DNA from 2 places in the Streptomyces sp. NPDC059695 genome. Region 2 is predicted to be linked to the other one. Evidence: predicted binding sites of a transcription regulator. Region 2 holds the regulator's gene; the other holds the start of a gene.
What was found. The regulator HspR, encoded in region 2, represses chaperone genes until heat shock. The targets are predictions, from matches to a motif close to TTGAGNNNNNNNNNCTCAA.
Positions count from the first base shown of each region.

Region 1 (14,622 bases), on a different contig from region 2:
GCCTCGCGGACCTCCGCGAAGACCTTCTCCAGCTGGCCCTGGAAGTCCTGGAGCGACTGCTCCGCCTCTTCGAGGGTGATGTCGCCGCGACCGATGAGCGACTCGGTGTACAGCTTGCGCACCGAACGCTTCTTGTCGATCAGGTTGTACATCTGCGGGTTGGTGAACGAGGGGTTGTCGCCCTCGTTGTGACCGCGGCGGCGGTAGCAGATGAGGTCGATCACGACGTCCTTGTTGAACGTCTGGCGGAACTCGAAGGCGAGCCGCGCGACGCGGACCACGGCCTCCGGGTCGTCGCCGTTCACGTGGAAGATCGGCGCCTCGATCATGCGGGCCACGTCGGTCGCGTACATCGAGGAACGCGAGGACTCCGGGGCGGCGGTGAAGCCGACCTGGTTGTTGATGACGATGTGGACCGTGCCGCCGGTGCGGTAGCCCCGCAGCTGCGACATGTTCAGCGTCTCGGCGACGACACCCTGGCCCGCGAAGGCCGCGTCGCCGTGGAGGGCGACGGGCAGGACGGTGAAGTCCGTGCCGCCCTTGTTGATGACGTCCTGCTTGGCGCGGACGATGCCTTCCAGGACCGGGTCGACCGCCTCCAGGTGGGAGGGGTTGGCGGCCAGGGAGACCTTGATCTGCTCGCCGTCGAGGCCCGTGAAGGTGCCCTCGGCGCCCAGGTGGTACTTGACGTCGCCGGAGCCGTGCATCGACTTCGGGTCGAGGTTGCCCTCGAACTCGCGGAAGATCTGCGCGTACGACTTGCCGACGATGTTCGCCAGGACGTTCAGGCGGCCGCGGTGGGCCATGCCGATGACGACCTCGTCGAGGCGCGACTCGGCGGCCGAGTCGATGACCGCGTCGAGCAGCGGGATGACGGACTCGCCGCCCTCCAGGGAGAAGCGCTTCTGGCCGACGTACTTCGTCTGCAGGAAGGTCTCGAAGGCCTCGGCCGCGTTCAGCCGGCGCAGGATCCGCAGCTGCTCCTCGCGCTCCACGCGGGAGTGCGGGCGCTCGACGCGGTCCTGGATCCACTTGCGCTGCTTCGGGTCCTGGATGTGCATGAACTCGACGCCGGTGGTGCGGCAGTACGAGTCGCGGAGCACGCCGAGGATGTCGCGGAGCTTCATCATCGACTTGCCGGCGAAGCCGCCGACCGCGAACTCCCGCTCCAGGTCCCACAGGGTGAGGCCGTGCTCGGTGATGTCCAGGTCGGGGTGCTTGCGCTGCTTGTACTCCAGCGGGTCGGTGTCGGCCATGACGTGGCCGCGGACCCGGTAGGAGTGGATGAGCTCGAAGACGCGCGCGGCCTTGGTGACGTCGTCGTCGTGCGAGGCGTCGATGTCCTTGAGCCAGCGGACCGGCTCGTAGGGGATGCGCAGGGCCTTGAAGATCTCGTCGTAGAAGCCCTCCTCGCCGAGGAGGAGGTTCGCCACGATCCGCAGGAACTCGCCGGAGGCGGCGCCCTGGATGACGCGGTGGTCGTACGTCGAGGTCAGGGTCATGACCTTGGAGATGCCCAGCTTGTTCAGGGTGTCCTGGGAGGTGCCCTGGAACTCGGCCGGGTAGTCCATCGAGCCGACGCCCATGATGACCGACTGTCCGGGCATCAGACGCGGCACGGAGTGGACGGTGCCGAGGCCGCCGGGGTTGGTCAGGGAGACCGTCACGCCGGAGAAGTCGTCCATCGTGAGCTTGCCCACGCGGGCGCGCTTGACGATGTCCTCGTAGGCCTGCCAGAACTCGAAGAAGTTGAGCGTCTCGGCCTTCTTGATGCCCGCGACGACGAGCTGGCGGTCGCCGTTGGGCTTGACCAGGTCGATCGCGAGGCCGAAGTTCACGTGCTCCGGCTTGACCAGGGTCGGCTTGCCGTCCTTCTCCGCGAAGGAGTGGTTCATCGACGGCATGGCCTTGATCGCCTGCACCATCGCGTAGCCGATGAGGTGCGTGAAGGAGATCTTCCCGCCCCGGGCGCGCTTCAGGTGGTTGTTGATCACGATCCGGTTGTCGAAGAGCAGCTTCACCGGGACGGCGCGGACGGACGTGGCCGTCGGCACCTCCAGGGAGGCGTTCATGTTCTTCGCGACCGCGGCGGCGGGGCCGCGCAGCGTGATCAGCTCGGGACCGGCGGGGGCCTCGGCGGCCGGAGCGGCCTTGGCCGGCGCCGGAGCGGCGGCGGCGGGCTTCGCGGCGACCGGCGCGGGAGCCGCGGCGGGCTTCACGGGGGCCGGGGCCGCGACCGGGGCGGGCGCGGGAGCCGGAACGGCCGCCGGCGCGGCAGGTGCGGCCTGTGCGGGGCCCGCCTGCTGCGCGACCGGCGCGCTCTGAGTGGTGGTGGGGGCCTGGGCGGCCGGGGTCTCCGACGCTCCGGGCTTGTAGTCGGCGAAGAAGTCCCACCAGGCACGATCGACCGAATTCGGGTCCTGGAGGTACTGCTGGTAGATCTCGTCGACGAGCCACTCATTGGCACCGAAGGCGGCTGCGGGGCTCACGCCCTGCCCGTCTTGGTGGGCCGGGGAGCTCGGGGTACTGGGGGACTGAGACGACACGGCGGCAACCGCCCTCTTCCGCTTCGCAAGGTGATGGACAGCGGAAATAAAGGCTACGCCTGTCCGGCCGGGAGGTGCAGGCCGGGCACTGCCAACGTCGCGCAAGTCACACTTGACGAGGTGTTTCGGCGCCGTGAATGGCGGGAAACAACCGTGGTTCCGCATGTGTGAGGGTACGGAAAAGCCCGAGCACGGCCCTGTTCGACCGCACCCCTGACCACGTCCTGTTCACGTACACGCAGAACGTGCTCTTCCGGTTCGAACCCTACGTCAATCTCTCCGGGGAAGACTGCCCGGAAGAGTGACTCTGATGCGGCAGCCACGTGACGATTCGGCCACTCCGATTCCGCCGCCGTGCAGATCCACCGCCCAGCGCGCGATCGCCAGGCCGAGGCCCGTGCCGCCGTCGCTCCCGGGGCCGTGCCGGTCCGGGGACGACCCCCGGTTGAAGCGCTCGAAGACCTTGTGCCGCTCCGACTCCGGGATGCCGGGGCCCTCGTCCTCGACCTCCAGCTCCAGCGAGTCCTGATACGGGCCGCGCCGGGCCCGGACCGTGACCCGGCCGTGCGGCGGGGAGTGCTTCACCGCGTTGTCGATCAGGTTCGCCATGACCTGGTGCAGCCGCTCCGCGTCCGCGACGGCGACCAGCTCGGGCGGCGACACGTCCAGGTGCAGATGCACGTCCGTACGGCGGTGCAGGCCCGACGTGGACGAGAGGCCGCGCTGGGACGCCGCCAGGTTCGCCTCCCGCAGCACCCCCGACAGATACGGCCAGACCTCGAAACGGCCCGCCCGCAGCGCGACGACACCGTTGTCAAGACGTGACAGGTCCAGCAGCGTCTCCACCAGCCGGCCGAGCCGCTCCGTCTGCTTCAGCGCCGACCGCATGGTCTCCGGATCGGCCTGCGACACCCCGTCCACCACGTTCTCCAGGACGGCCCGGAGCGCGGCGATCGGCGTGCGCAGCTCGTGCGAGACGTTCGCCACCAGCTCCTTGCGGTGCCGGTCGACGGCCTCCAGGTCGTCCGCCATGCGGTTGATCGTCGAGGCGAGGTCGCCCAGCTCGTCCCGCCGGTCGGCGCCCCGGACCCGGCGGCTGAAGTCCCCGCGGGAGATCGAGCCGGCCACCGTGTTCATCTCGTCGAGCGGCGCCGTCAGGGACTGCGCGACGAACTGCGTGATCAGCAGGGTCGCGATCATCGCGAAGATCGTGATGTACCGGAACTCCGTGGACGTGCGGATCGCGACCAGGGCCAGGCAGGAGGTCAGCAGGACCGCCCCGACGACCAGGGTGCCCAGCTTGGTCTTGATCGAGATCACGATGCGGCGCGTCCGCTGCCCGTCCCGCCCCGTGTGCGGCCTCCCGGGCCCCGGCCGGTTCACGGCGCCGGGGTCTCCAGCGCGTAGCCGACGCCGTGGACCGTGCGGATCCGCTCGGCCCCGATCTTCCGGCGCAGCGCCTTGATGTGGCTGTCGACGGTCCGGGTGCCCGAGGCGTCCGCCCAGTCCCACACCTCCGCGAGCAGCTGCTCGCGGGAGAGGACCGCGCGGGGCGTGCTCGCGAGGCAGACCAGCAGGTCGAACTCGGTCGGGGTCAGGTGCACGTCCTCCGCCCGGACCCGGACCCGGCGCTGCGCGTGGTCGATCTCCAGCTCGCCCAGGCGCAGGATCCCGCTGCGCGGGGTGACCGCCGCGAGCGCGGCCCGCTCCACGCGGCGCAGCAGCACGTGCACCCGGGCGGCCAGCTCGCGCATCGAGAACGGCTTGGTCATGTAGTCGTCCGCGCCCACGCCGAGGCCGACCAGCATGTCGGTCTCGTCGTCGCGGGCGGTCAGCATGAGGACCGGGACGGGCCGCTGGGCCTGGACCCTGCGGCACACCTCCAGGCCGTCGAAGCCGGGGAGCATCACATCCAGGACCATCAGGTCGGGCTGCCAGGCCTCGGCCGCGTCGACGGCCGCCGGGCCGTCGGTCGCGGTCTGCACGAGGAAGCCCTCGGCGCGCAGCCGGGCGGAGATCGCCTCCACGATCGTGGCGTCGTCCTCGACCACAAGGACGCGCCGCTGGGCCCCCGGAGTGGCCGCCGCACCGTGGTGAGTGGTGTGTGTCTGCTCCATTGCCCCGCCTCGCGTCGCCGATGTCGGCTCAGCAGCCTAGAGGTACCGGCGGCGTCCAGGCTATCCAGGAGTTATCAGGGACGGACCGCGAGGTGGACCGCGTCGGGGACGCCCCGGGCAACGGGGATCTCTTCCGTCCGTACCCCGCTGAATCCGGCATTCCGCAACGAGTCTTCGAAATCGGCGGACGGCCGGGCGGACCACACGGCGAGGATTCCGCCGGGGTTCAGCCGGGCCGCGCAGGCGGCCAATCCCTCGGGCGAGTAAAGGGATTCGTTGTCCTCGGTGACCGTCCAGTCGGGGCCGTTGTCGATGTCGAGGCAGAGGGCGTCGTAGGTGTCGGTGGTGGTGCGGAGGTGGGCCACGAGGTCCGTGTGCAGGATCACGGTGCGCGGATCGGCGAGCGCGGCCCCGGAGAGGGCCGCGAGGGGTCCTCCGCGGTGCCAGTCGATGATCGCCTCCTCGCGCTCGACGACCGAGATCCGGCCCCAGCGGGGGTCGGCGGCGGCATGGGCGAGGGAGAAGCCGACGCCGAGGCCGCCGATCAGGACGGAGGCGCCGGTGCGGGACTCCTCGGGGAGGGCGGCCAGTGCGGCGTCGATCAGGAGCCGCTCGGAGCGCCCGTCGGAGGTGTCCATCAGGAAGGTGCCGTTGGCGATGATCTCGTAGTGCTCGGCGCGCCTGCGGAGCACCACCTCTCCGTACGGCCCTTCGCGTCGGTCGAGGGTGACGGGGCTGGTCATGATCACTCCGAGGCTCGGTTGCGTACGGTTCGTCCCGGCCATCCTGGACGGCGGCGAAGGCCGGGACAAACCCTTAACGAGCCTTACGGGCGCGGGGCTTCGCGCTCCACGTACCGCTCGACCGCCGTCAGCTCGCGCCGTGCGCCGACCGGGGTGCCGTAGGTGCGGTCCCAGGTGACCGGCGCGATCGTGACGTGGCCCCTGCCGAGCAGCCAGGTGGAGTCGGCGTCCCTGCGGCCCTCGGCGCACTCGCCCTCGCCGGTGCCGTCCACCGGGCAGAGGCCGAGGGCGATGTCGAAGGAGTCGCCGTTCCCGCGCTGCTCGAAGGCGTGGTAGACCACGGCCCCGTCCCCGACGCGCGTCCAGACCGGGGTGCCGGCCCGCCGCCCGGCGCTGACGTCGGGGTAGTCGACCTTCAGGGCGAAGGCGGAGGTCAGCAGGGCGCGCTGCCGGAGGCCGGCGACGAGGCGGGCCCCGAACTCGGCGTTGGCGCGGTAGTTGACCCGGGGGAAGCTCGTGTTCGTCTCGTCGCCGGAGGAGGAGAACGCGATCGCGGGGACGTCCTGGTCGATCGCCGCGACGGCCGCCCCGACGGTGCCGGAGTCGTTCACGCTCGCGGAGACGTTGGGGCCGGAGTTGATGCCGGTGAGGACGAGGTCGGGGGCGCCGGTCCATCCGGCCTTGGCTCTGAGCCCGGCGCGGAGGGCGAGTTTGACGGTGTCGGCGGGGGTGGCGGACGGGGAGTCCTTGCCGCACGGGCCGTCGGCGAGGCAGACGCCGTAGACCGCGCCCCGGGCGGGCGCCTGCGCGCAGTCGTCCTCGTAGCCGGCGGGCAGGGCGGTGCGGCGCTGGGCGGTGAGGACGCCGCCGTTGGTGACGGCGGTGCCCTTGCCGGACTGGACCTGCCAGGGCGCCATCACGACGACGTCGGCGCCGGCGGCGCACATGGCGCGGCGGAGCTCGTACAGGCCGAGACCGTCGGAGTTGCTCGCCCTCGCCGCCTGCATCGAGTCGTCGTTGGAGATCAGGATCCGCATCCCGGCGAGCGGGAGGGGCCTCTCGGTCCTGTCGGGGGTGACGGCGTGGGCGGTGACTCCGGCGGCGGCGAGTACGGCCGCGGCGGCGGACAGCGCGAGGTACGTGCGCATGGGAAACGTCCCTTCATGGGCATGACATGCGAGCAGGGAAGAGGATCCGGGGCCCAGCCCCCCACGGGAGGGCCCCGGATCGTGCGCGGGGTCGTCAGATGCCCCGCGGTCTGTGGGAGATCTCAGATCTCCAGGCCGTGGCCGTGCGCGAACACCGGATCCACCGTGTCGTTCGGGACGTCCGGCCGGGACGCCGCCACCGCCGCCATCGAGCGCGGCAGCTCGAACGGCAGCCTCCCCTCCGGCTTCGCCCGGCCGAAGGCCACGTCGAGGAGGGCCTCGTCGCTCGCGCCGTAGTCGGCGATCAGCGCGGCCGCGTGCTCGGCGATCTCCGGCAGGACGGCCGGCCGCTCCAGGTTCACGCAGACCAGCGTCGGGACGGCCCGCAGGAGCGCGAGGATCCCGGCCAGCTCCTCCGCGCCGAAGGCGAGGTCGCCGGAGTGGAAGAACGACTCGAACCGGTTGGGGCGCTCCTCGTACGGGGTGCGCAGCCGCAGCACCGCGAGGTCGGCCTCGGCCGGGTCGCCGACGACCTCGCCGTACGCCGCCGCGACCGCCGGGTCGACGTTCTCCACGTACAGCCTCGGCCGCCCCGCCACGGGGAGCGGTCCGTCGGTGAGCACGGTGAGCGAGCGGCGCTGGGCGGCGGCGCCCGCGGCCGCGAAGTCCGCGCGGCCGACCGTCTCGGCGGCCTCGTCGGGGTCGACGTAGCGGCGCTCGTCGAAGAGCCCCAGGACGAACTTCTCCCGCAGCAGCCGCCGTACGGACGCGTCGATCCGCTCCTCGGAGATCCGGCCCGCCGCGACGAGCTCCACGATCACCTCGGGGCACTCCTCGCCGCCGAACTGGTCCGCGCCCGCGTCCAGCGCCTTCGCGGCCCGCTCGGCCACGCTCAGGTGCTCGACGCCCCAGGCGCGGGCCTCGTGCACCTCGCCGAAGATCGAGGAGTCCCGGAGCAGGCCCCAGTCGGTGCAGACGATGCCGGTGAAGCCCAGCTCCTCGCGGAGCAGGCCCGTGATGACGCCCTTGTTGAAGCCGAAGCCGACCTCCTCCCAGTCCGTGCCGACCGGCTGGCCGTAGTACGGCATCATCTGCGAGCAGCCGGCGGCGATCGCGGCCCGGAACGGCTCCAGGTGGTGCTCCCGCATCCCGCCCGGGTAGACCTGCTCCTTGCCGTGCGGGAAGTGCGGGTCCTCGCCGTCCTTCTGCGGGCCGCCGCCGGGGAAGTGCTTGACCATCGCGGCCACCGAGTCCGGGCCGAGCTCGGGGCCCTGGAGTCCGCGCACGTACGCCCGGACCAGCTCGCCCGTCAGCTTCGCGTCGGAGCCGAAGGTGCCGGACTGACGGGACCAGCGGGGTTCGGTCGCGAGGTCGATCTGCGGGTGGAGCGCGGTGCGGAAGCCGACGGAGAGGTACTCGCGGCGGACGGTGTCGGCGAAGTCGAGGACCAGCTCCGGGTCGCCGATCGCGGCGAGGCCGAGCGCCTCGGGCCAGGCGGAGAAGGCGCCGGAGTTGAACGAGGCGCCGATGTTGTCCGTGAAGGCGTGGCGGGGGTCGGTCGACAGGGAGACGGGGATGCCGAGCCGGGTGCCCGCCGCCATCTCCTGGATCGCGTTGTGCCAGAGGGCCATCTCGCGGGCGCCGTGGGTGCCGAGCAGGTTGAAGTGGGTCAGCCGGCGGTCCTCGATGAGCTGCGGGGTGGTGAGCGGCAGCGTCGCGCCGTCGGTCTCGGTCACCGGGGAACCGTCGGCGTTCATCATCAGCATGCTGTGGAAGAGCTGTCCGGCCTTCTCCTCCAGCGTCATGCGGGAGAGGAGGTCCTCGACGCGCTCGTCGACGGGGCGGCCGGCGTCCTGGTACGGGTGCATGGTGGCTCCGGGGCTGATCGACCGACGGCCGGGGGGAGGGTGCCGCCGGTGACGGGCCGGCGGCGGCGCCGACCTTGGGCGACCACAGGCTAAGCGTGAAAACCGAGTGACCACTAGGTTTCTGGTTTGTGTCCTGGGTCACAGGGCGAAGCGGGCATTCCGGGCCCGGCTAAGGTGGCCGCATGCCGGAGAACACGGGCCGAACGAACCGCAGGACCGCAGGCAGGGGCGGCTACGCGGTCGGCGACGCGCGCCGCCAGAAGATCCTGGACACCGCCGTCGACCACTTCGGGCGGTGGGGCTTCCACGCCTCCTCCCTCGCCCGGATCGCGAACGACTGCGGCATCACACAGGGCGGCCTCCTGCACCACTTCCGCAGCAAGGAGGACCTGCTGCTCTCGGTCCTCGCGCAGAGCGAGCAGCACGACGAGGAGCGCCTGTTCGGCGTCGACCCCGACTCGTACGCCGCCTACCTGGAGACCCTCGTCGCCCTCGTCGAGGAGAACACCCGCCGCCCCGGCATCGTCCGGATGTTCAACGTCCTGGTGGGCGAGTCCGGCAACGTCGGGCACCCCGCCCACGCGTACTTCAAGGAGCGCTACGCGCGCGTGCTCCGGCACACCGTCGGCATCCTGGACGAGGCCGTGCGGCGCGGCGAGCTCCGCCCCGGCCTCGACGGCCCGGCCGTCGCCCAGGAGCTCCTCGCCGTCATGGACGGCCTCCAGATCCAGTGGGCGCTCGACCCGGCCTCGATGGACATGCCGGCCCGGGTGGGGGCCTACCTCCGGCGCCGGTACGCGGAGATCGCGGCGCCCCGCGACTGACGGGCGCCCGGCGACCGGGCTCAGGCCCCCCGCGTGCTCCGGCGCGCGCCGGAGCCAGGCGTGCAGCGCGGTGCCGGTCGCGTCCGCGAGGCACCCGCGCGCGGGCTCACGGGCTCGTCGGCGGGCCGCCCTCCGGGAGGGCGGCGAAGACGCGCTGGAGGGCGGGCGGGCGCTCGCCGTCGCCCGCGACGACCAGGCGGTGGCGGTAGGTCACGGAGTACTGGAAGCCGTCCGCGACCGGGCGGCCCGTCGGGCGCTCCGGGACCAGGGCGTAGGCGGGGTCCTCCAGGGCCGCCCGCAGCTCGGCGGCCTCGGCGGGGGTCTGCCTGCCCGCGCGCGGCGGCTCGGCGCCGGACCGGCTGGTCCAGGAGCCGTCGTAGTGGACGACGAGCCGGTTGTGGACGCCGGCGAAGCCGCCGCTCACGACCACCTCGACGAGCACCTCGCCCGGCTGCGGGTCCGCCGCCGGTGTGCCCGGCCCGGTGGTGGGGCTCGGCACGGCGGGCGCGTCCGTGCTCGACGGGGGGCCGCCGGGCGCGGACGGCACCCCCGGGCCGCAGCCGCTCAGGCCGCCCGCCAGGGCCCCCGCGAGCAGCAGGGCCCCGCACCACGTCCCCGTACTCCGTACGCCTCGCACCATGGGTCGAGCATGCCCCGTCCGGGGTCCCGCGCGCAGCCGGAAGGCCCGGATTCCACCCGTCAGGGGCCCTCGGGGCCCGTGCGGACGATCCCGGTGACCGGTCCCCGGTAGCGCCAGTCCAGGGAGTCGTAGAGCGCGAGCCCGTCCGTGGTCGCGGCGAGCACCCCGGTCACGGCGCCCGCCTGCGCGGCGGCGGCCTCCAGGGTCCGCATGACGTTCGCCCCGAGGCCGCGGCGCCGGTGCGCGGGGTCGGTCTCGATCTGGTCCGCGACGGCGGTGGAGCCGGTCGGGGCGATCTGGCCGCGGGCGGCGAGGGTGCCGTCCGGGGCGAGGATCCTCACCCGGACGACGCCGTCCTCGACCTCGACGGTCCTGGCGTACCCCTCGGGGGGCGCGGGGCGGGCTCCGGGGTCCAGCGGCTTGACCATCATGAATCCCGGGTCGTCGGGGACGGTCCACCCCTCGGTGATCCAGGAGGCGGCCTCCTCGGGGCCCGCCATCACCTTGAGCCAGCTGTACGGCGCGGTCAGCCGTGCGCAGAGCGCCCCGACGGACGCCGCGTCGGGGGCGGGCAGGACGTGACGCACGACGTGCCGGGGCAGGCCGACGTCGATCCGGTAGCCCCAGGGTTCGGCGACGGCGGGCGGGGTGCCCCGGGAGACGGTCCAGCCCGCCACCCAGGCATCTGTAATGGCTTCTATGGTCATGAGGGCATTACATCGGCTGCACGCGGGCGCGTGCGGGGTGATCGCTCAGAGCGAACGAATGTCCGGGAACATCCCCGGGCTCACAAGCATTGAGTGCGTATAGCTCAACTTGACTGCCGAAGGGGAGATCATGGCTTCTGAGTCCATGGCGTCCGTGCCGCTCACTCTGCCTGTGCTGCCGCTCGACGACGAGGTCGTGCTGCCCGGAATGGTGGTGCCGCTGGACCTGTCCGACAACGACGTACGGGCCGCCGTCGAGGCCGCCCAGGCCGCAGCCCGCTCCGGAACGGGCAAGCCCCGCGTGCTCCTCGTCCCGCGGATCGACGGAACCTACGCCGGCACCGGCGTCCTGGGCATCGTCGAGCAGGTCGGCCGCCTGTCCGACGGCGACCCCGGCGCCCTCATCCGCGGCCTCGGCCGCGTCCGCATCGGCGCCGGCACCACCGGCCCCGGCGCCGCCCTCTGGGTCGAGGGCAACGCCGTCGAGGAGACCCTGCCCGACCCGCTGCCCGGCGCCGTGACCGAACTGGTCAAGGAGTACAAGGCGCTGGCCACCAGCTGGCTCAAGAAGCGCGGCGCCTGGCAGGTCGTCGACCGCGTCCAGCAGATCGACGGCGTCGGCGCCCTCGCCGACAACTCCGGGTACTCGCCCTTCCTCGGCGTCGAGCAGAAGGTCGAACTCCTGGAGACCGCCGACCCGGTCGCCCGCCTCCGGCTGGCCACGACCCACCTCCGCGAGCACCTCGCCGAGCAGGACGTCGCCGAGACCATCGCCAAGGACGTCCAGGAGGGCGTCGACAAGCAGCAGCGCGAGTTCCTGCTCCGCCGTCAGCTCGAAGCCGTCCGCAAGGAGCTCCGCGACCTCAACGGCGAGGCCGAGGGGGACGAGTCCGACGACTACCGCGCCCGCGTGGAGGCCGCCGACCTGCCCGGGAAGGTGCGCGAGGCCGCCCTCAAGGAGGTCGAGAAGCTGGAGCGGTCCAGCGACCAGTCCCCCGAGGGCTCCTGGATCCGCACCTGGCTCGACACCGTCCTCGAACTCCCGTGGAACGAGCGGACCGAGGACCGGTACGACATCCGGGGCGCCCGCGCGGTCCTGGACGCCGAGCACGCCGGACTCGACGACGTGAAGGAACGCATCACCGAGTACCTGGCGGTGCGCAAGCGCCGCTCCGAGCGCGGCCTCGGCGTCGTCGGCGGCCGCCGCGGCGGAGCCGTCCTCGCCCTCGTCGGTCCGCCCGGCGTCGGCAAGACGTCGATCGCGGAATCGGTGGCCCACGCCATGGGCCGGAAGTTCGTCCGCGTCGCCCTCGGCGGCGTCCGCGACGAGGCGGAGATCCGCGGCCACCGGCGGACCTACGTCGGCGCCCTGCCCGGCCGGATCGTCCGCGCCGTCAAGGAGGCCGGGTCCATGAACCCGGTGGTCCTGCTCGACGAGATCGACAAGGTGGGGTCCGACTTCCGCGGCGACCCCGCGGCGGCGCTCCTCGAAGTCCTCGACCCGGCGCAGAACCACACCTTCCGCGACCACTACCTGGAGGTCGAACTCGACCTCTCCGACGTCGTCTTCCTCGCCACCGCCAACGTCCTCGAAGCCATCCCCGACGCGCTCCTGGACCGCATGGAGCTGGTGCGCCTCGACGGCTACACGGAGGACGAGAAGGTCGTCATCGCCCGTGACCACCTGCTCCCGCGCCAGCTGGAGCGGGCCGGCCTGGAGCCGGGCGAGGTCGTCCTGGAGGAGTCGGCGCTGCGGAAGCTGGCCGGCGAGTACACCCGCGAGGCCGGCGTCCGCACCCTGGAGCGTTCGATCGCCCGGCTGCTCCGCAAGATCGCGGCCCAGCACGAACTGGGCGACCGCGAGCTGCCGTTCACCCTCGGGCCCGACGGCCTGCGGGAGCTCATCGGGCGGCCGCACCACGTGCCGGAGTCGGCCCAGGACCCGGCGGAGCGGCGGACGGCCGTGCCGGGTGTCGCCACGGGCCTGGCCGTGACCGGTGCGGGCGGCGACGTCCTCTTCGTGGAGGCGTCCCTCGCCGACCCGGAGACGGGTGCGGCCGGTCTCACCCTCACCGGACAGCTGGGCGACGTGATGAAGGAGTCGGCGCAGATCGCGCTCTCCTTCCTCCGCTCGCACGGCGCGGAGCTGGAGCTGCCGGTCACCGGACTCAAGGACCGGGGCGTGCACATCCACTTCCCGGCGGGCGCGGTGCCCAAGGACGGGCCGAGCGCGGGCGTCACCATGACCACCGCCCTCGCCTCCCTGCTGAGCGGCCGGCTCGTCCGTACGGACGTGGCCATGACCGGCGAGGTCTCCCTCACCGGCCGGGTGCTGCCGATCGGTGGCGTGAAGCAGAAGCTCCTCGCCGCGCACCGGGCGGGCATCACGACCGTCGTGATCCCCAAGCGGAACGAGGCCGACCTGGACGACGTCCCGGCCGAGATCCTGGAGAAGCTGGAGGTCCACCCGGTGACGGACGTCCGCCAGGTCCTGGAGATCGCGCTCGCCCCGGCGGTGGTGCCGGTGGACGTGGCCGCGTAACTCCCCTTCCGCCCGACCCGGGGGGGGATGCCGCAACCCCCCCCCGCCAGGCCCCAACCCCGGAGACGGGGGTAAAAGCGGGAGGGGGGGGGGGGGGGGGGGGCGGGGCTGGCCCCCCCCCCCCCCCGGGGCGGGGGGGGGCCGCCCCCCGCCCCCCCCCCCCCCCCCCCGCGTCCGAATCCCGTTACCGGGATGTCAGTCGGGGCTGGCATGCTCGTACGCATGAACGACGACGCCTTCTGGGCTCTCATCGACGAGTTGAGCCGCCGTCCCGGTGACCGGGACGAGCGACTGGATCGGCTGCGGGCCGACCTGATCCGGCGCCCGGCGGCCGAGAGCGTGGAGTTCCAGGTGCGTCTGGAGAGGGCGTGCGAGGTCGCGGACACGCGCGCGCTGTGGAAGGCGGCGGACCGGATCGAGGGCGGGGACTGCACCGACGACGGCTTCCACTACTTCACGCTCTGGCTGGTGGGTCAGGGGCGCAAGGTGTACGAGTCGGTCCTCGCCGACCCGGACGCGCTGGCCGACGTGCCCGGCGTGCGGGCGCTGGTGGGCCGCCACCGCGACACGTGGGACGACGACGAGTGGCCCGAGTGGGAGGAGCTCGACTACGTGGCGCAGGACGTGTGGGACGAGCTGACGGGCCAGGAGGGCGACGACGGCGAGGAGTTCCTGGACGCCGTCGAGGAGGCGGAGGACGCCGCCGAGGCGGCGGGGGAGTGGGAAGAGGGCGATCAGGCCCGGGGGTCCCGGCCGGAGGGGTTGGCGATGCCCCGGCTCACCGCCCTCTTCCCGCCCGGTGCCTCCGGCTCCTAGGAGCCGGAGGGGTCCGTGGCGCGTATGACGCCCGGGCCGCGGAGGGTTCCGTGGCCCGGGCGGTCAGGACGCGCGGGCGCCGTGGCCGTGTGACGGCCGGGCCGCGGAGGGGTCCGCGCCCCGCGTGGTCAGGACGCGGAGGAGTTCCGGCGGCGGCTCAGGAGCAGGCTGCCGCCGGCGAAGGCGGCGAGGGCGCCCGCGGCGGCGAGGGCCGTCGGGAGCGGCGAGGCGGGGGCCTCGGCCGTCTCGGCGGACAGGGCCGGGGGCTGCTCGTCGCCGCCGTGGCCCGCGTGGCTCACGGTGGAGAGCGAGGCGCCCGCCGCGATCTTGGCCTCGGTCGGGGCCTGGGCCTGCTTCTGCGCCGGGGTGCCCGCCGCCGCACCGCCGAAGGTGACGTCCGAGCAGCTGTAGAACGCCTCGGGGCTGTCGTTGCGCTGCCAGACCTTGTAGATGATGTGGCGGCCGGTGCGGGCCGGCAGGTTGCCCGTGAAGTTGTAGAAGCCGTCGGTCGCGGTGCGCGTGGTGTTGTAGACCGCGACGGGCGTCGCGTCCAGGTCCGACCACTTCAGGGGCTTGGTCGGGTCGAAGCCCGCCTTGGTGATGTAGATCGTCATCGTGCCCGAGTGGGCGGCCGTCACCCGGACCTTGAAGTCGAACGAGCCCGCGGCCAC
Region 1 covers NZ_JBHWFF010000013.1:106,539-121,160, reverse strand. Annotated here, with positions in the region: gene ACFV2S_RS18350 (multifunctional oxoglutarate decarboxylase/oxoglutarate dehydrogenase thiamine pyrophosphate-binding subunit/dihydrolipoyllysine-residue succinyltransferase subunit) at 1-2,546, opposite strand, end outside; gene ACFV2S_RS18345 (ATP-binding protein) at 2,817-3,929, opposite strand; gene ACFV2S_RS18340 (response regulator transcription factor) at 3,926-4,663, opposite strand; gene ACFV2S_RS18335 (spermidine synthase) at 4,738-5,406, opposite strand; gene surE (5'/3'-nucleotidase SurE) at 5,490-6,554, opposite strand; gene ACFV2S_RS18325 (glycoside hydrolase family 3 protein) at 6,677-8,422, opposite strand; gene ACFV2S_RS18320 (TetR/AcrR family transcriptional regulator) at 8,605-9,246, shown strand; gene ACFV2S_RS18315 (hypothetical protein) at 9,353-9,886, opposite strand; gene ACFV2S_RS18310 (GNAT family N-acetyltransferase) at 9,946-10,593, opposite strand; gene lon (endopeptidase La) at 10,724-13,135, shown strand; gene ACFV2S_RS18300 (DUF4240 domain-containing protein) at 13,358-13,951, shown strand; gene ACFV2S_RS18295 (lytic polysaccharide monooxygenase) at 14,080-14,622, opposite strand, start outside.
Region 1: a site for HspR is predicted at 10,683-10,701, ahead of lon (endopeptidase La). Genes of this name have one in related genera too.

Region 2 (14,622 bases):
GCCCGGCCCCGGCGTCCCCGAGCTGCGTGCGGCGATCGCCGACCACCAGCGCGAGCGGTACGGCCTCGCGTACGACCCCGACACCGAGGTCCTCGTCACGGCGGGCGCCACGGAGGCCATCGCCGCGGCCCTGCTCGCCCTGGTCGAGCCCGGCGACGAGGTGATCGCCCTGGAGCCGTACTACGACTCGTACGCGGCCTGCATCGCGATGGCCGGCGGCACCAGGGTCCCCGTCACCCTCCGCCCCCACGAGGGCGCCTACGTCCTCGACCTCGACGAACTGCGGGCCGCGGTGACCGACCGGACCCGGCTGATCCTGCTGAACACCCCGCACAACCCCACCGGCACGGTCCTCACCCGGGCCGAGCTGACCGCCGTCGCCGAGCTCGCGATCGAGCGGGACCTGCTGGTCGTCACGGACGAGGTCTACGAGCACCTGGTCTTCGGCGACGCCGAGCACGTGCCGATCGCGAGCCTCCCCGGCATGCGGGAGCGCACGGTCACCATCGGCTCGGCCGGCAAGACGTTCTCCTTCACGGGCTGGAAGGTCGGCTGGATCACCGCGAGCCCCGGACTGACCTCCGCCGTCCGCTCGGCCAAGCAGTTCCTCACGTACGTCTCCTCGGGCCCCTTCCAGTACGCGATCGCCGAGGCCCTGCGCCTTCCGGCCGCCTACTTCGACACCCTCCGCGCCGACCTGAGCGCCAAGCGGGACCTGCTGAGCGAGGGCCTCGCGCAGGCGGGCTTCGAGGTCTACCGCCCGGCCGGCACCTACTTCGTCACCACCGACATCCGGCCCCTCGGCGCCACCGACGGCTTCGCCTTCTGCCGCTCCCTCCCGGAGCGCGCCGGGGTCGTCGCCATCCCCAACGCCGTCTTCTACGACCACCGCGAGGCCGGCGCCCCCTTCGTCCGCTTCGCCTTCTGCAAGCGGACCGAGGTCCTGGAGGAGGCCGTCTCCCGGCTCAAGGCCCTCAGCGCCTGACGAGGGCCGTTCGGCCGGGAGGGCGGGGCCCGCACGGACGAAAGCCCGGCCGAGGGCCGCGATCCTGGTGGTCGCGGCCCTGGCCGGGCTGTCGTGCTGCTACGGGGCGTACGCCCTGACGCTCGTGCGCGAGGCGATCCGAGACGCCGGGGGTACGAGGGGGCTTACGCCTCCTCGTCGCCCGCGGCCTTGTCCTCGGGGGACTCCAGGCCGAACTGCTCGACGATCCACTTGTCGAACTCGATGGAGGCGCGGACCCAGCTGACCGTGGAGGACACGAAGTGCTCCAGGGCGACGCCGGTGCCGATCAGCATCTGCGCCTCGCCGATGAGGCGGAGGGTGGCGGAGCCGTCCTCCTCCTCGTGCAGGTGCGTGTACACCTTCGGCCACAGGGTGCGGCGGTTCCAGTCGTCGATCGCGTCGAGGATCCTGGCGCGGTCGTCGGCGGCGTGCGGACGGTCGTAGAACGTGCGCACGGAGAAGACCTGCTGCTCGCCCTCGCCGCGGAACATGAAGTACGTGCGGAACTCCTCCCACGGCGCCGCGAGGTCACCCTCGTCGTCGACGACGTACTTGAGTTCCATCTGCTCGAGGAGCTGCTTGACGAGGTCCTGGTCGGGGACGACGGGGCCCGCCGGTCCTGCGGCCTGAGGCTGGGGCTGGCCCCCGAAATTCGGAATCGAGGACGGGTCGATGCTCACCGTTATTTCCCTTCGTACGGATGCTCGCCATCCTCCCCCATGCCGGGCGGTACGTGGCAAGTCCCACCTCCCGCGATCCGCTGCGGGCTGACAAGATCTGGTCCTCATGGGGGAGAAAACGGGGAAGACGACGAAACCGGTGCGGCCGCGGCCGTGGACCTGGGTCTGGGCCTCGGCGGTGGTGACCCTGCTCTGCGGCGGCCCGATCGCCTTCGTGGTCTGGGGCGCGATGGCCTGGAGCGAGATCGGCGAGACGAAGCAGGTGGACTGCGCCGAGGTGATGACCTTCGCCCGGGGCAGCCTCCCGGTCAGCGCCGAGGACGCCCGCTGCACCGCCGCCCACTGGCAGGACACCCAGGCCACGGCCGAGTTCCGGATGCCGCGCTCCGAGGTCGCCGGGTGGCTGGAAGCGGCCTATCCGACGGGGAAGCCGGCGTTCTCCTGCGACCGGGACCGGTGCGTGGACGTGTCGTTCGACGACGTCCTGTACGTGCACGTCCGGGTCGTGTACGAGGACGGGGTCACCGCCCTCGTACACGTGGAGGCCTTCGACGTCTGAGCCGCCGGACGGCCCCGGCGACCGGGTCCGAGCCGCCGGACGGCCCCGGCGGCTCCCGCCCGGACTACCGGGCGGCCCCGACGATCAGGCCGTCCTCGAAGCGGTCCACCCGCACCGTGTTGCCGTCCACGACCTCGCCCGCGAGGATCTCCTTCGCGAGCCGGTCGCCGATCGCCGTCTGGATCAGCCGGCGCAGCGGCCGCGCGCCGTACGCGGGGTCGTTGCCCTCCTCGGCGAGCCACTCCAGCGCCTCCGGGGTGACGTCCAGGGTCAGGCGCCGGTCGGCGAGCCGCTTCGCGAGCCGGTCGATCTGGAGCCGGGCGATCCGGCCCAGCTCGGCCCGGTCGAGCGCCGAGAAGACGACCAGGTCGTCCAGGCGGTTGAGGAACTCGGGCTTGAAGCTCGCCCGCACGACGTCCAGGACCTGCTGCTTCTTGACGTCCTCCGAGGTCAGCGGCTCCACGAGGTACTGGCTGCCCAGGTTCGACGTCAGGATCAGGATGGTGTTGCGGAAGTCCACCGTCCGGCCCTGCCCGTCGGTCAGGCGTCCGTCGTCCAGGACCTGGAGCAGGACGTCGAAGACCTCCGGGTGCGCCTTCTCCACCTCGTCGAGCAGGACCACGCTGTACGGGCGGCGGCGGACCGCCTCCGTGAGCTGGCCGCCCTCCTCGTAGCCGACGTAGCCGGGAGGCGCGCCGACCAGACGGGCGACGGAGTGCTTCTCGCCGTACTCCGACATGTCGATGCGGACCATGGCCCGCTCGTCGTCGAAGAGGAAGTCCGCGAGCGCCTTCGCCAGCTCCGTCTTGCCGACGCCGGTCGGGCCGAGGAAGAGGAAGGAGCCGGTGGGCCGGTCGGGGTCGGCGATCCCGGCACGCGTGCGGCGCACCGCGTCGGAGACGGCCTGCACGGCCTCGGACTGGCCGATCAGCCGCCGGCCGAGCTCGTCCTCCATGCGGAGCAGCTTCTGCGTCTCGCCCTCCAGCAGGCGGCCGGCGGGGATGCCGGTCCAGGCGCCGACCACGTCCGCGATGTCGTCGGGGCCGACCTCCTCCTTGACCATCGTGTCCTTGGAGGACTCCTGCTGGGCCTCGGCCTCGGAGGCCTCCGCCAGCTCCCGCTCCAGGCCCGGGATCTCCCCGTACAGCAGCTGGGAGGCGGTGTCGAAGTCGCCGTCGCGCTGGGCGCGCTCGGCGCGGCCTCGGGTCTCGTCGAGGCGCTCCTTGAGCTCGCCGACGCGGTTGAGGGACTGCTTCTCCTTCTCCCAGCGGGCGGTCAGACCACGCAGCTCCTCCTCGCGGTCGGCGAGGTCGCGCCGCAGCTTCTCCAGGCGCTGCCGGCTCGCCGCGTCCGTCTCGTTCTTCAGGGCCAGCTCCTCCATGCGGAGCCGGTCCACGGAGCGCTGGAGCTCGTCGATCTCGACGGGCGAGGAGTCGATCTCCATGCGGAGCCGGGACGCGGCCTCGTCGACGAGGTCGATGGCCTTGTCGGGGAGGAAGCGGGAGGTGATGTACCGGTCGGAGAGGGTCGCGGCGGCCACCAGGGCGGAGTCGTTGATCTGCACCTTGTGGTGGGCCTCGTACCGGCCCTTGAGCCCGCGGAGGATGGCGATGGTGTCCTCGACGGTCGGCTCGGCGACCAGGACCTGCTGGAAGCGGCGCTCCAGGGCGGGGTCCTTCTCGATCCGCTCGCGGTACTCGTCGAGGGTGGTCGCGCCGACCATGCGGAGCTCGCCGCGGGCCAGCATCGGCTTCAGCATGTTGCCGGCGTCCATGGCGGAGTCGCCGCCGGCGCCCGCGCCGACGACCGTGTGCAGCTCGTCGATGAAGGTGATGATCTGGCCGTCGCTCGCCTTGATCTCGGCGAGGACGGTCTTCAGGCGCTCCTCGAACTCGCCTCGGTACTTCGCGCCGGCGACCATCGCGCCGAGGTCGAGCGAGACGAGCCGCTTGTTCTTCAGGGACTCGGGGACGTCGCCCTTCACGATCCGCTGGGCGAGGCCCTCGACGACGGCGGTCTTGCCGACGCCGGGCTCGCCGATGAGGACCGGGTTGTTCTTGGTGCGGCGGGACAGCACCTGGACCACGCGGCGGATCTCGTGGTCGCGGCCGATGACCGGGTCCAGCTTGCCCTCGCGCGCGGCGGCGGTGAAGTCCGTGCCGAACTTCTCCAGCGCCTTGTACTGCCCCTCCGGGTCGGGTGTGGTCACCCGGCGTCCTCCCCTGCTCTTCTCGAACGCGTCGAGCAGCATCGATGCGCTCGCGCCCTGCGCGTCGAGGATCTCACCGGCCGGGCCGCCCTTGGCCGCGATCGACGCGAGCAGGTGCTCGGTCGACAGGAAGTCGTCGCCGAGCTCCTTCGCGCGCTTGTCGGCGTCGGCGATCACGGCGAGGAAGTCACGGCTGGGCTGCGGGGGCGCGACCGTGGACCCGGTGACGCTCGGCAGGGCGGCGAGCAGCCGCTCCGCGCCGGCGCGGACGGCGGCCTGGTCGGCGCCCACGGCGGCCAGCAGATCGATGACGTTCTCGTTGTCCTGACCCGCCAGGAGGGCGAGGAGCAGGTGGGCGGGGGTCAGGTCGGCGTGCCCCTCGGACACGGCGCGGCTGCTCGCCGCGTTGATCGCGTCCCGGCTCCTGTTGGTCAGTTCGGCGTCCACGTGCGGTGCTCCTCCTGAGTTCTCGTGGGCTCTCTCCTTCTATGACTTCTCCAGGGTACACAAAGTTGAGTCGAAGCGGCTCAAGGTATCGGAGGGAGGTCGGCCCCGGGTAGTTTCCGGGCATGGCCACAGACCCCAGGAACCCGTCCGACTCGTACCTGAGCTTCTGGCGCGAGTACCACATGTGCACCCTGACCACCCCGCGCCCGGACGGTACGCCGCACGTCGTCGCGGTCGGCGTCACCTACGACCCCGAGGGCGGGTACGCGCGCGTGATCACCAACAAGAACAGCCGGAAGGTCGCCAACGTCCTGGCGGCGGGCGCGGACGGCGCGCGGGTCGCGGTCTGCCAGGTCGACAAGGGGCGCTGGGCCACCCTGGAGGGCGTCGCCCACGTCCGTACGGAGGCCGGGACGGTCGCGGACGCCGTCGCCCGCTACGCCGAGCGCTACGGCCGCACGCCGGCCCCGAACCCGGACCGGGTCGTCATCGAGATCGCCCTCACCCGGGCGATGGGCCGCGCCTGACGGCGGCCGGGAAATGCACAGCGGCGCCATCGCGTTTCAGGTCCGCGATGGCGCCGCTGTGTGGGGGAAGTGCCGGAGCGATCTGGAACGACGGGGGAATCGCTCAGGCACTGCGGGGGGTGGCGGTGATGGTCTCGGGTTCGATCAGCTGGTGGTCCCGCTGGTCGAGGTTGACGAAGATCATGCCGTACCGGATGGCACAGCGGATGGGCTGTGGAGCGCCTCGGGGGCGGCGCAGACAGCGGTACGCGCGGACGTCCTCGTCCTGCTCGCGGGCGACGACGATCGGCTCTCCGAAGAGCGTGACCTTCAGCGAGTCACCACGGTGGGGGATGGCCGTGGCGAGGTCGACGAAGTGCCAGCCGGAGCGATAGGCCGAGGCCATCTCACGGCGGAACCTGGGGTCATCGGGAACATTCATGCGCCCGACTAGTTCCAGCCGGGGTCCTGCAGGGGGGCCACGCTCCAGCCCGGGTCACCGAGGAGCGCGGGGCCGGCGAGGTGCCAGCCCGGGTCGAGCGGAGCGGCCTGCACCTGCTCCGTCTCCGAGTGCCAGCCCGGATCCGGAACCACTCCCACCGCGCCCACTGTGGCGGCCGCGATGAAGGCGACTCCGGCCGCCGCGCGTATGAGCTTCTTCATCATCACCGAGCAACCTCACTTGAAGGCAACGTCTCTTTCCAACCCCCGCGAGTAAGACGATGGCTTACTCTCTGCGCCTGCACCACCAAACCCAGGCATCATGTTCCTGAGATGCAGGAGCCTGGGGGTGTACATATGCGGAAACAAGCGGACGAAACGGGTCACCCCCATTCGCACGCCGAACTGTGCGAAGCGGGCTCCGAGCTGTATGCGGCCGCTCTGCAGACCGGGCGAATACCCCGGTCAGAGGCGGTCGGGACACCGTGCCTCCTCGACCTGTCCCTGCTCCACCCCGATCCCGACGACGCGCAGTGGCTCCGCCCGGTTCCCCCCTCGGCGGCCCTCGCCCAGCTGCTCCAGCCGATCGAACGGGAGATACTCGACCGCCGCCGGCGCACCGTCGCCCTGTCGGACGCTTTCGAGCCGTTCATGGCCATCAGCGCCCACGACTCCCCCACCACCCACGCCATCACCGTCCTCGAGGGCATCGACCGCATCAACTCGACCCTCGACCGCGTCGTGGCCAACTGCCGCCACGAGCTCCTCACCGTCCAGCCGGGCGGCGGCCGCCCCGCCCAGGCCCTCAGCGAGGCCCTGGACCGCGTCTCCCCGCTCCTGGGCCGCGGCATCAGCATGCGCACGCTCTACCAGCACACCGCGCGCCACACCGAGCTCACGCTGACCTATCTGGAGCACGTCGGCCCCGAGGTCCAGGTCCGCACCCTCGAGGAGATCATCGACCGGCTGATCATCGTCGACCGCGAGGTCGCGTTCATCCCGGCCCGCAGCGACCGCCAGGTCGCCCTGGAACTGCGCCACCCCGGCCTCGTCGCGTACCTCTGCGGCGTCTTCGACCAGTTCTGGCAGCTGGCCGTGCCGATACGGGAGGAGATCCCGTACGACATCAAGACCGACGGCATCGGCGGTGTGCAGCGCTCCATCGCCCGGCTCCTCGTCGAGGGGCACGTCGACGAGGCCATCGCCCGCCGGCTCGGCATGAACGTGCGGACCTGCCGGGCGCACATCGCCAAGCTCGCCGCCGCCCTCGGCAGCGGCAGCCGGGCGCAGCTCGGCTATCTGATCGCCCAGTCCGGCATCCTCGAACGGGACAACTGAAAGAGGCCCCCTCCCATCGGGGAGGGGGCCTCTTCCGGACGTCGTGCGGGTGCGGAGGGCTACTCGCCGCGCTTCGGGCGCCACACCACGAGGGCGCTCGCCTGCTGCACGTCGGTGTACGGCACCAGGTCCCGGCGGTACGAGGCGTGCACCTGGGCCTCGCGCTGGCGCAGCGTCGCCGCCGCGCCCTCGACCGCCGCCGACAGCTCGGACACCCGGGCCTGGAGCGCCGCGACCTGGTTCTCCAGTTCGATGATCCGCTTGATCCCGGCCAGGTTGATGCCCTCGTCCTGCGACAGCTGCTGCACCTGACGGAGCAGCTCGATGTCCCGGGCCGAGTAGCGCCGGCCGCGGCCCGCCGTGCGGTCCGGGGACACCAGACCGAGGCGGTCGTACTGCCGGAGGGTCTGCGGGTGCAGACCGGAGAGCTGGGCCGCCACCGAGATGACGTACACGGGGCTCTCGTCGGTCAGCTCGTACGGATTGCGTCTCACCGGGTCACGCTCCCTTCGCCGCCTGGAACAGCTCGGCCCGCGGGTCCTCGGAGGCGGTCGCCTCGCGGAAGGTCTCCAGGGCCTCGCGCGCCTTGTCGTCCAGCTCCTTGGGCACGGCCACCTCGACCGTGACGAGGAGGTCTCCGCGCGTGCCGTCCTTGCGGACCGCACCCTTGCCGCGGGCGCGCATGGTCCGGCCGTTCGGGGTGCCCGCGGGCAGCTTGAGGGTGACCGCGGGGCCGCCGAGGGTCGGCACCTTGATCTCGCCGCCGAGCGCCGCCTCCGTGAAGGAGACCGGCACCGTGACGGTGAGGTTGTCGTCCTTGCGGCCGAAGACCGGGTGGTCGTCGACGTGCACGACGACGTACAGGTCGCCGTTCTGCCCGCCGCGCTCGCCCGGCGCTCCCTTGCCGCGGAGACGGATCTTCTGGTTGTCGCTGACGCCCGCGGGGATGCGGACCTGCATGGTGCGGGAGGACTTGGCCCGGCCGCTGCCCTTGCAGACCTCGCAGGGGTTCTCGGCGATGAGGCCGCGGCCCTTGCAGTCCACGCAGGGGTCGGTCAGCGAGAAGCCGCCGCCGCTGCCGCGCGAGACCTGCCCGGTGCCGACGCAGGTCGGGCACACCCGGGGGGTGCCGTTCTTGTCGCCGGTGCCCGAACACGCCGTGCACGGCTGCTGGCTGGACATCCGCAGCGGGACGGTCGCGCCCTCGATGGCCTCGGTGAAGCTGAGCGTCACCTCGGACTCGATGTCCTGGCCGCGCCGCGGCTGGGTGCGGGTGCCCGCTCCCCCGCCGCGGTTGAACAGGCCGCCGAAGACGTCGCCGATGCCGCCGCCGCCCCCGAAGCCGCCGCCGGCCGCCCCGCCCTGGGCGCCTCCGAAGAGGTCGCCCAGGTCGAAGTTGAACGAGCCGCCGCCTCCGGGGCCGCCGGCCCGGAAGCCGCCGTTCCCGAAGAGGGCGCGGGCGTCGTCGTACTCCTTGCGCTTCTTGGCGTCGCCGAGGACGTCGTTCGCCTCGGAGATCTCCTTGAAGCGCGCCTCGGCGCTCGCGTCACCCTTGTTGGCGTCCGGATGGTTCTCGCGGGCGAGCTTCCGGTACGCCTTCTTGATCTCGGCCTCGGTGGCGTCCTTGGGGACGCCGAGAACCTTGTAGTAGTCCTTCTCGACGAAGTCCTTCGTGCTCATCGACGTCCCTCCTCCCGCGTACGGGTACGGCTGTTACTCGCTGTCCTGCTCGGACGTGTCGGAGTCGTCCGACTCCTCGGCCTTGCCCTGGGCCCCGGGCTGGGGCTCGGCGACGGCCACGCGGGCGGGCCGGATGGTCCGCTCGCCGATGCGGTACCCCGGCTGCAGGATCGCCACGCACGTCGTCTCGGTGACGTCCGGCGCGTACGAGTGCATCAGGGCCTCGTGGATCGTCGGGTCGAAGGGCTCGCCCTCCTTGCCGAACTGCTGCAGACCCATCTTGGCGACGACGGTCTCCAGCGATTCGGCCACCGACTTGAACCCGCCCACGAGCTCGCCGTGGTCCCGGGCCCGGCCGACGTCGTCGAGCACGGGAAGGAGCTCGGCCAGGAGGCTCGCGACGGCGATCTCCTTGACCGTGACCCGGTCCCGCTCCACGCGGCGGCGGTAGTTCTGGTACTCGGCCTGGAGCCGCTGGAGGTCCGCGGTGCGCTCCGAGAGCGCGGTGCGGGCCTGGTCCAGCTGCGCCAGCAGGGCTACGTCCGTAGCGTCCCCGGCCGGGGCCGTCGCGTCCTCGTCGGACTCGACGGCCTCGGCGGCGTCGTCAGCGGTGGCGCCGGAGGGGACGTCGGGCTTCTCCTCGAAGCCCGGGGTCTCCTCGGTCACGCCTGGCCGCCCTTCGGCTTGTCCTCGTCGACGATCTCGGCGTCGACGACGTCGTCGTCCTGGGCCTGGGCCTGGCCGGCGTCACCGGCGGCCTGGGCGTCGGCGTACAGCGCCTGGCCGAGCTTCTGCGAGACGGCCGCGACCTTCTCGGTGGCGGTGCGGATCTCGGCGGTGTCCTCGCCCTTGAGCTTCTCCTTCAGCTCGACGAGCGCGGACTCGACCTCGGCCTTGACGTCGCCGGGGAGCTTGTCCTCGTTGTCCTTGATGAACTTCTCCGTCTGGTAGACGAGCTGCTCACCCTGGTTGCGGGACTCGGCGGCCTCGCGGCGACGGTGGTCCTCGTCCGCGTACTGCTCGGCCTCCTGGCGCATGCGGTCGACCTCGTCCTTCGGCAGCGAGGAGCCGCCGGTGACGGTCATCTTCTGCTCCTTGCCCGTGCCCAGGTCCTTCGCGGTCACGTGCATGATGCCGTTGGCGTCGATGTCGAAGGCGACCTCGATCTGCGGGACGCCGCGGGGGGCCGGCGGCAGACCGGTCAGCTCGAACATGCCGAGCTTCTTGTTGTACGCCGCGATCTCGCGCTCGCCCTGGTAGACCTGGATCTGCACGGACGGCTGGTTGTCCTCGGCCGTCGTGAAGATCTCGGACCGCTTGGTCGGGATCGTGGTGTTGCGCTCGATGAGCTTGGTCATGATGCCGCCCTTGGTCTCGATGCCGAGGGACAGCGGGGTCACGTCGAGGAGCAGGACGTCCTTGACCTCACCCTTGAGGACACCGGCCTGGAGCGCGGCGCCGATGGCGACGACCTCGTCCGGGTTGACGCCCTTGTTGGCGTCCTGACCGCCGGTCAGCTCCTTGACGAGCTCGGCGACGGCCGGCATGCGGGTCGAGCCACCGACGAGGACGACGTGGTCGATCTCGGAGAGCTGGATGCCCGCGTCCTTGATGACGTTGTGGAACGGCACCTTGCAGCGGTCGAGCAGGTCGGACGTGAGCTGCTGGAACTGGGCGCGCGTGAGCTTCTCGTCCAGGTGCAGCGGGCCCTCGGCGGAGGCCGTGATGTAGGGCAGGTTGATCGTGGTCTCGGTCGAGGACGAGAGCTCGATCTTCGCCTTCTCCGCGGCCTCGCGGAGACGCTGGAGAGCCATCTTGTCCTTGGCCAGGTCCACGCCGTGGCCGTTCTGGAACTGCGTCACCAGGTAGTCGACGACGCGCTGGTCCCAGTCGTCACCACCGAGGTGGTTGTCACCGTTGGTGGCCTTCACCTCGACGACGCCGTCGCCGATCTCCAGGAGGGACACGTCGAAGGTGCCGCCACCGAGGTCGAAGACGAGGATCGTCTGGTCGTCCTTGTCGAGGCCGTACGCCAGGGCGGCCGCGGTCGGCTCGTTGACGATGCGCAGGACGTTGAGGCCCGCGATCTCACCGGCCTCCTTGGTGGCCTGACGCTCGGAGTCGTTGAAGTACGCCGGGACGGTGATGACCGCGTCGACGACCTTCTCGCCCAGGTACGCCTCGGCGTCACGCTTGAGCTTCTGCAGGATGAAGGCGCTCATCTGCTGCGGGTTGAAGTTCTTGCCGTCGATCTCGATCTTCCAGTCGGTGCCCATGTGGCGCTTGACCGACCGGATGGTCCTGTCGACGTTGGTGACGGCCTGACGCTTCGCCACCTCGCCGACCAGCACCTCGCCGTTCTTCGCGAAGGCGACGACGGACGGCGTGGTCCTGGCGCCCTCGGCGTTGGTGATGACGGTGGGCTCGCCGCCTTCCAGAACGCTGACGACGGAGTTAGTCGTGCCCAGGTCGATGCCGACCGCACGTGCCATTTCGATTCCTCCAGCTGACTGACTTGAGTGGAACTGACTCAAGGATGCACGAGGAACCGGATCGCGTCAACAGACCTGAGCGGGGTCGACTCAACTCTTCGCCGCTCCCACCGCTCAACGAGCGTGCCGCTCCCCCGTTTGACCCGGTTCGCATGAGAGGGTCCGGACATAGTCTGGACATATCCCGGGATTCCCGCCGAAGGGTGTGAGCGCATGACGGCGAAGCGCGCGTTCGACGTGGCGGGCGGGCTCGCCCTGCTCCTCGCCCTCTCGCCCCTGATCGCCGGCATCGCCCTGTCCGTCACGCTCGGCGGCAGCGGCGCCGTGCTGCGCCGCCGGACGGTGGCCGGACTGGAAGGGCGGCCGTTCACCATGCTGACCTTCCGCACCAGGAGCCCGCTCGCCGCGCTGCCCCTCCTCCTCCACGTCGTCGCGGGCCGGATGTCGCTGGTCGGGCCGTGCCCGCTGACCCCGGCCCACCGCGAGTGCGCGGGCGAGGGCCGCCGCCGGCTCTCCGTGCGGCCGGGACTGACCGGACCGTGGCAGATCAGCGGACGCTCGGACCTGCCCTGGGAGGAGCGCGAACTGCTCGATCTCCACTATGTGGACCACCACTGGCTGGGGATGGACCTGGTGATCCTTGCGCGTACGCTTCCAGCAGTCCGCAGGCGTCGCGCGGCAAGGTTTGCCTGAGCGACACATATCACCGCGAGCGCCGCTACAGCGCGGCGCCGTGACCGGGTAATCTCAGCAGGAACTCAATAAGTTACCGCTTAGTAGGCCCGCCCGAGGAGCCCGTCATGCAACTCGCCGCGATCATCGTGTCGATCGCCATCACGGTGGTGGCCGTCGCGCTGTTCGGCCGCGCCACCGTGCAGATCTACCGCTTCGTGCGGCTCGGTCAGCCGGTGCCCGCCGGCACGCGCACCGGTGACCCCAAGCAGCGCACCATCACGCTGGTCAAGGAATTCCTCGGCCACACGCGCATGAACCGCTGGGGCATCGTCGGCTTCGCGCACTGGTTCGTCGCGGTGGGCTTCTTCTCGCTGCTCCTCACGATCGTCAACGCCTTCGGCCAGCTCTTCCAGGCCGACTGGCTCATCCCGATCATCGGCGACTGGCTGCCGTACGAGATCTTCACCGAGTTCCTCGGCCTCATGACGGTCCTCGGCATCGTGACGCTCATCGTGATCCGCCAGCTGAGCAAGCCGACCAGGGCCGGCCGCAAGTCCCGCTTCGCCGGCTCCAAGACCGGCCAGGCGTACTTCGTCGAGGCCGTCATCCTGATCGTCGGCGTCTGCATCATGACGCTCCGCGCCCTCGAAGGCGTCCAGCACCACGTGACGAGCTGGGAGCCCGGCTTCTTCGCCTCGTACCCGCTGATCGCGCTCCTGGACGGCCTGGACCTCAGCACGATCCAGTACCTCACCTACTTCTTCGCGTGCCTCAAGATCGTCACGTCCTTCACCTGGATGATCACGGTCTCGCTCAACACCAACATGGGCGTCGCCTGGCACCGCTTCCTCGGCTTCCCGAACATCTGGTTCAAGCGCAACGCCGACGGCTCCACCGCCCTCGGCGCGCTCCAGCCGATGACCACCGCGGGCAAGGAGATCGACTGGGAGGACCCGGCCGAGGACGCCGTCTTCGGCGTCTCCCAGGTCGAGCAGTTCTCCTGGAAGGGCATCCTCGACTTCTCCACCTGCACCGAGTGCGGCCGCTGCCAGTCGCAGTGCCCCGCCTGGAACACCGGCAAGCCGCTCTCCCCGAAGCTCCTCATCATGTCGCTGCGCGACCACGCGCACGCCAAGGCGCCGTACCTGCTCGCGGGCGGCGGCAAGGACATGGAGGGCAACGAGAAGGCGACCGAGGAGCAGCTCAAGGACGTCCCGGCCGCCGCCCTCGCCGAGGCCGAGCGCCCCCTCATCGGCACCGCCGAGGAGAACGGCGTCATCGACCCCGACGTCCTGTGGTCCTGCACCACCTGCGGCGCCTGCGTCGAGCAGTGCCCGGTCGACATCGAGCACATCGACCACATCGTCGACATGCGCCGCTACCAGGTGATGATCGAGTCCGCCTTCCCCTCGGAGGCCGGCACGATGCTCAAGAACCTGGAGAAGAAGGGCAACCCCTGGGGTCTCGCCAAGAAGCAGCGCGTCGAGTGGACCAAGGAGGTCGACTTCGAGGTCCCGATCATCGGGAAGGACGCGGAGGACCTCTCCGAGTTCGACTACCTCTACTGGGTCGGCTGCGCCGGCGCCCTGGAGGACCGGGCCAAGAAGACCACCAAGGCCTTCGCGGAACTCCTCCACATGGCGGGCGTCAAGTTCGCGATCATGGGCGGCGACGAGAAGTGCACCGGTGACTCCCCGCGCCGCCTCGGCAACGAGCCGCTGTTCCAGCAGCTCGCCGCGGAGAACGTCGCGATGCTGAACATGGCGTTCGGCGAGGACGACGAGGACGAGTCGACGAAGAAGCCGAAGTCGGCCAAGAAGATCGTCTCGACCTGCCCGCACTGCTTCAACACCATCGCCAACGAGTACCCGCAGCTCGGCGGCGAGTACGAGGTCATCCACCACACCCAGCTGCTCCAGCACCTCATCGACGAGGGCAAGCTGGTCCCGGTGACCCCGGTCGACGGCCTCATCACCTACCACGACCCCTGCTACCTGGGCCGGCACAACAAGGTCTACACGCCGCCGCGCGAGATCATGTCCGCCGTCCCCGGCCTGCGCCAGCAGGAGATGCACCGCCACAAGGAGCGCGGCTTCTGCTGCGGCGCCGGCGGCGCGCGGATGTGGATGGAGGAGCGGATCGGCAAGCGCATCAACAACGAGCGCGTCGACGAGGCCCTGTCCCTCAACCCGGACATCGTCTCCACCGCCTGCCCGTTCTGCCTCGTCATGCTCACGGATTCCGTGAACGGCAAGAAGAACGAGGGCAAGGCCAAGGAGTCCGTCACCGTCGTGGACGTGGCGCAGCTGCTCCTGGAGTCGGTGAAGACCCCGGTCGACCCGGAGCCGGAGGCCGCGGCGGAGGAGCCCGAGCCGGCCGTCTGATCCCGGCCCCTTTCCCGTGAGCCCACGTCCCCTAGGGGATGTCACAGCTCAGTGGCAAGGACGGGCCTGGGGAGCGGCCACGGGGGGTGAGCGGGTACGTTCAAGGACGTGGCTGGATTCAGGAACGGACGCGGCCGGGACAACCGCCCCCCGCAACAACAACCGCAGCAGGCGCCGTACGGGTACAACGCGGCCCCGCCGCCGC
Region 2 covers NZ_JBHWFF010000024.1:66,320-80,941, forward strand. Annotated here, with positions in the region: gene ACFV2S_RS27170 (pyridoxal phosphate-dependent aminotransferase) at 1-985, shown strand, start outside; gene ACFV2S_RS27175 (YbjN domain-containing protein) at 1,150-1,686, opposite strand; gene ACFV2S_RS27180 (hypothetical protein) at 1,793-2,245, shown strand; gene clpB (ATP-dependent chaperone ClpB) at 2,310-4,901, opposite strand; gene ACFV2S_RS27190 (pyridoxamine 5'-phosphate oxidase family protein) at 5,024-5,428, shown strand; gene ACFV2S_RS27195 ((2Fe-2S)-binding protein) at 5,532-5,849, opposite strand; gene ACFV2S_RS27200 (hypothetical protein) at 5,858-6,073, opposite strand; gene ACFV2S_RS27205 (helix-turn-helix transcriptional regulator) at 6,206-7,186, shown strand; gene ACFV2S_RS27210 (heat shock protein transcriptional repressor HspR) at 7,246-7,680, opposite strand; gene dnaJ (molecular chaperone DnaJ) at 7,685-8,866, opposite strand; gene grpE (nucleotide exchange factor GrpE) at 8,900-9,532, opposite strand; gene dnaK (molecular chaperone DnaK) at 9,529-11,358, opposite strand; gene ACFV2S_RS27230 (sugar transferase) at 11,572-12,051, shown strand; gene ACFV2S_RS27235 ((Fe-S)-binding protein) at 12,159-14,417, shown strand; gene ACFV2S_RS27240 (Yip1 family protein) at 14,526-14,622, shown strand, end outside.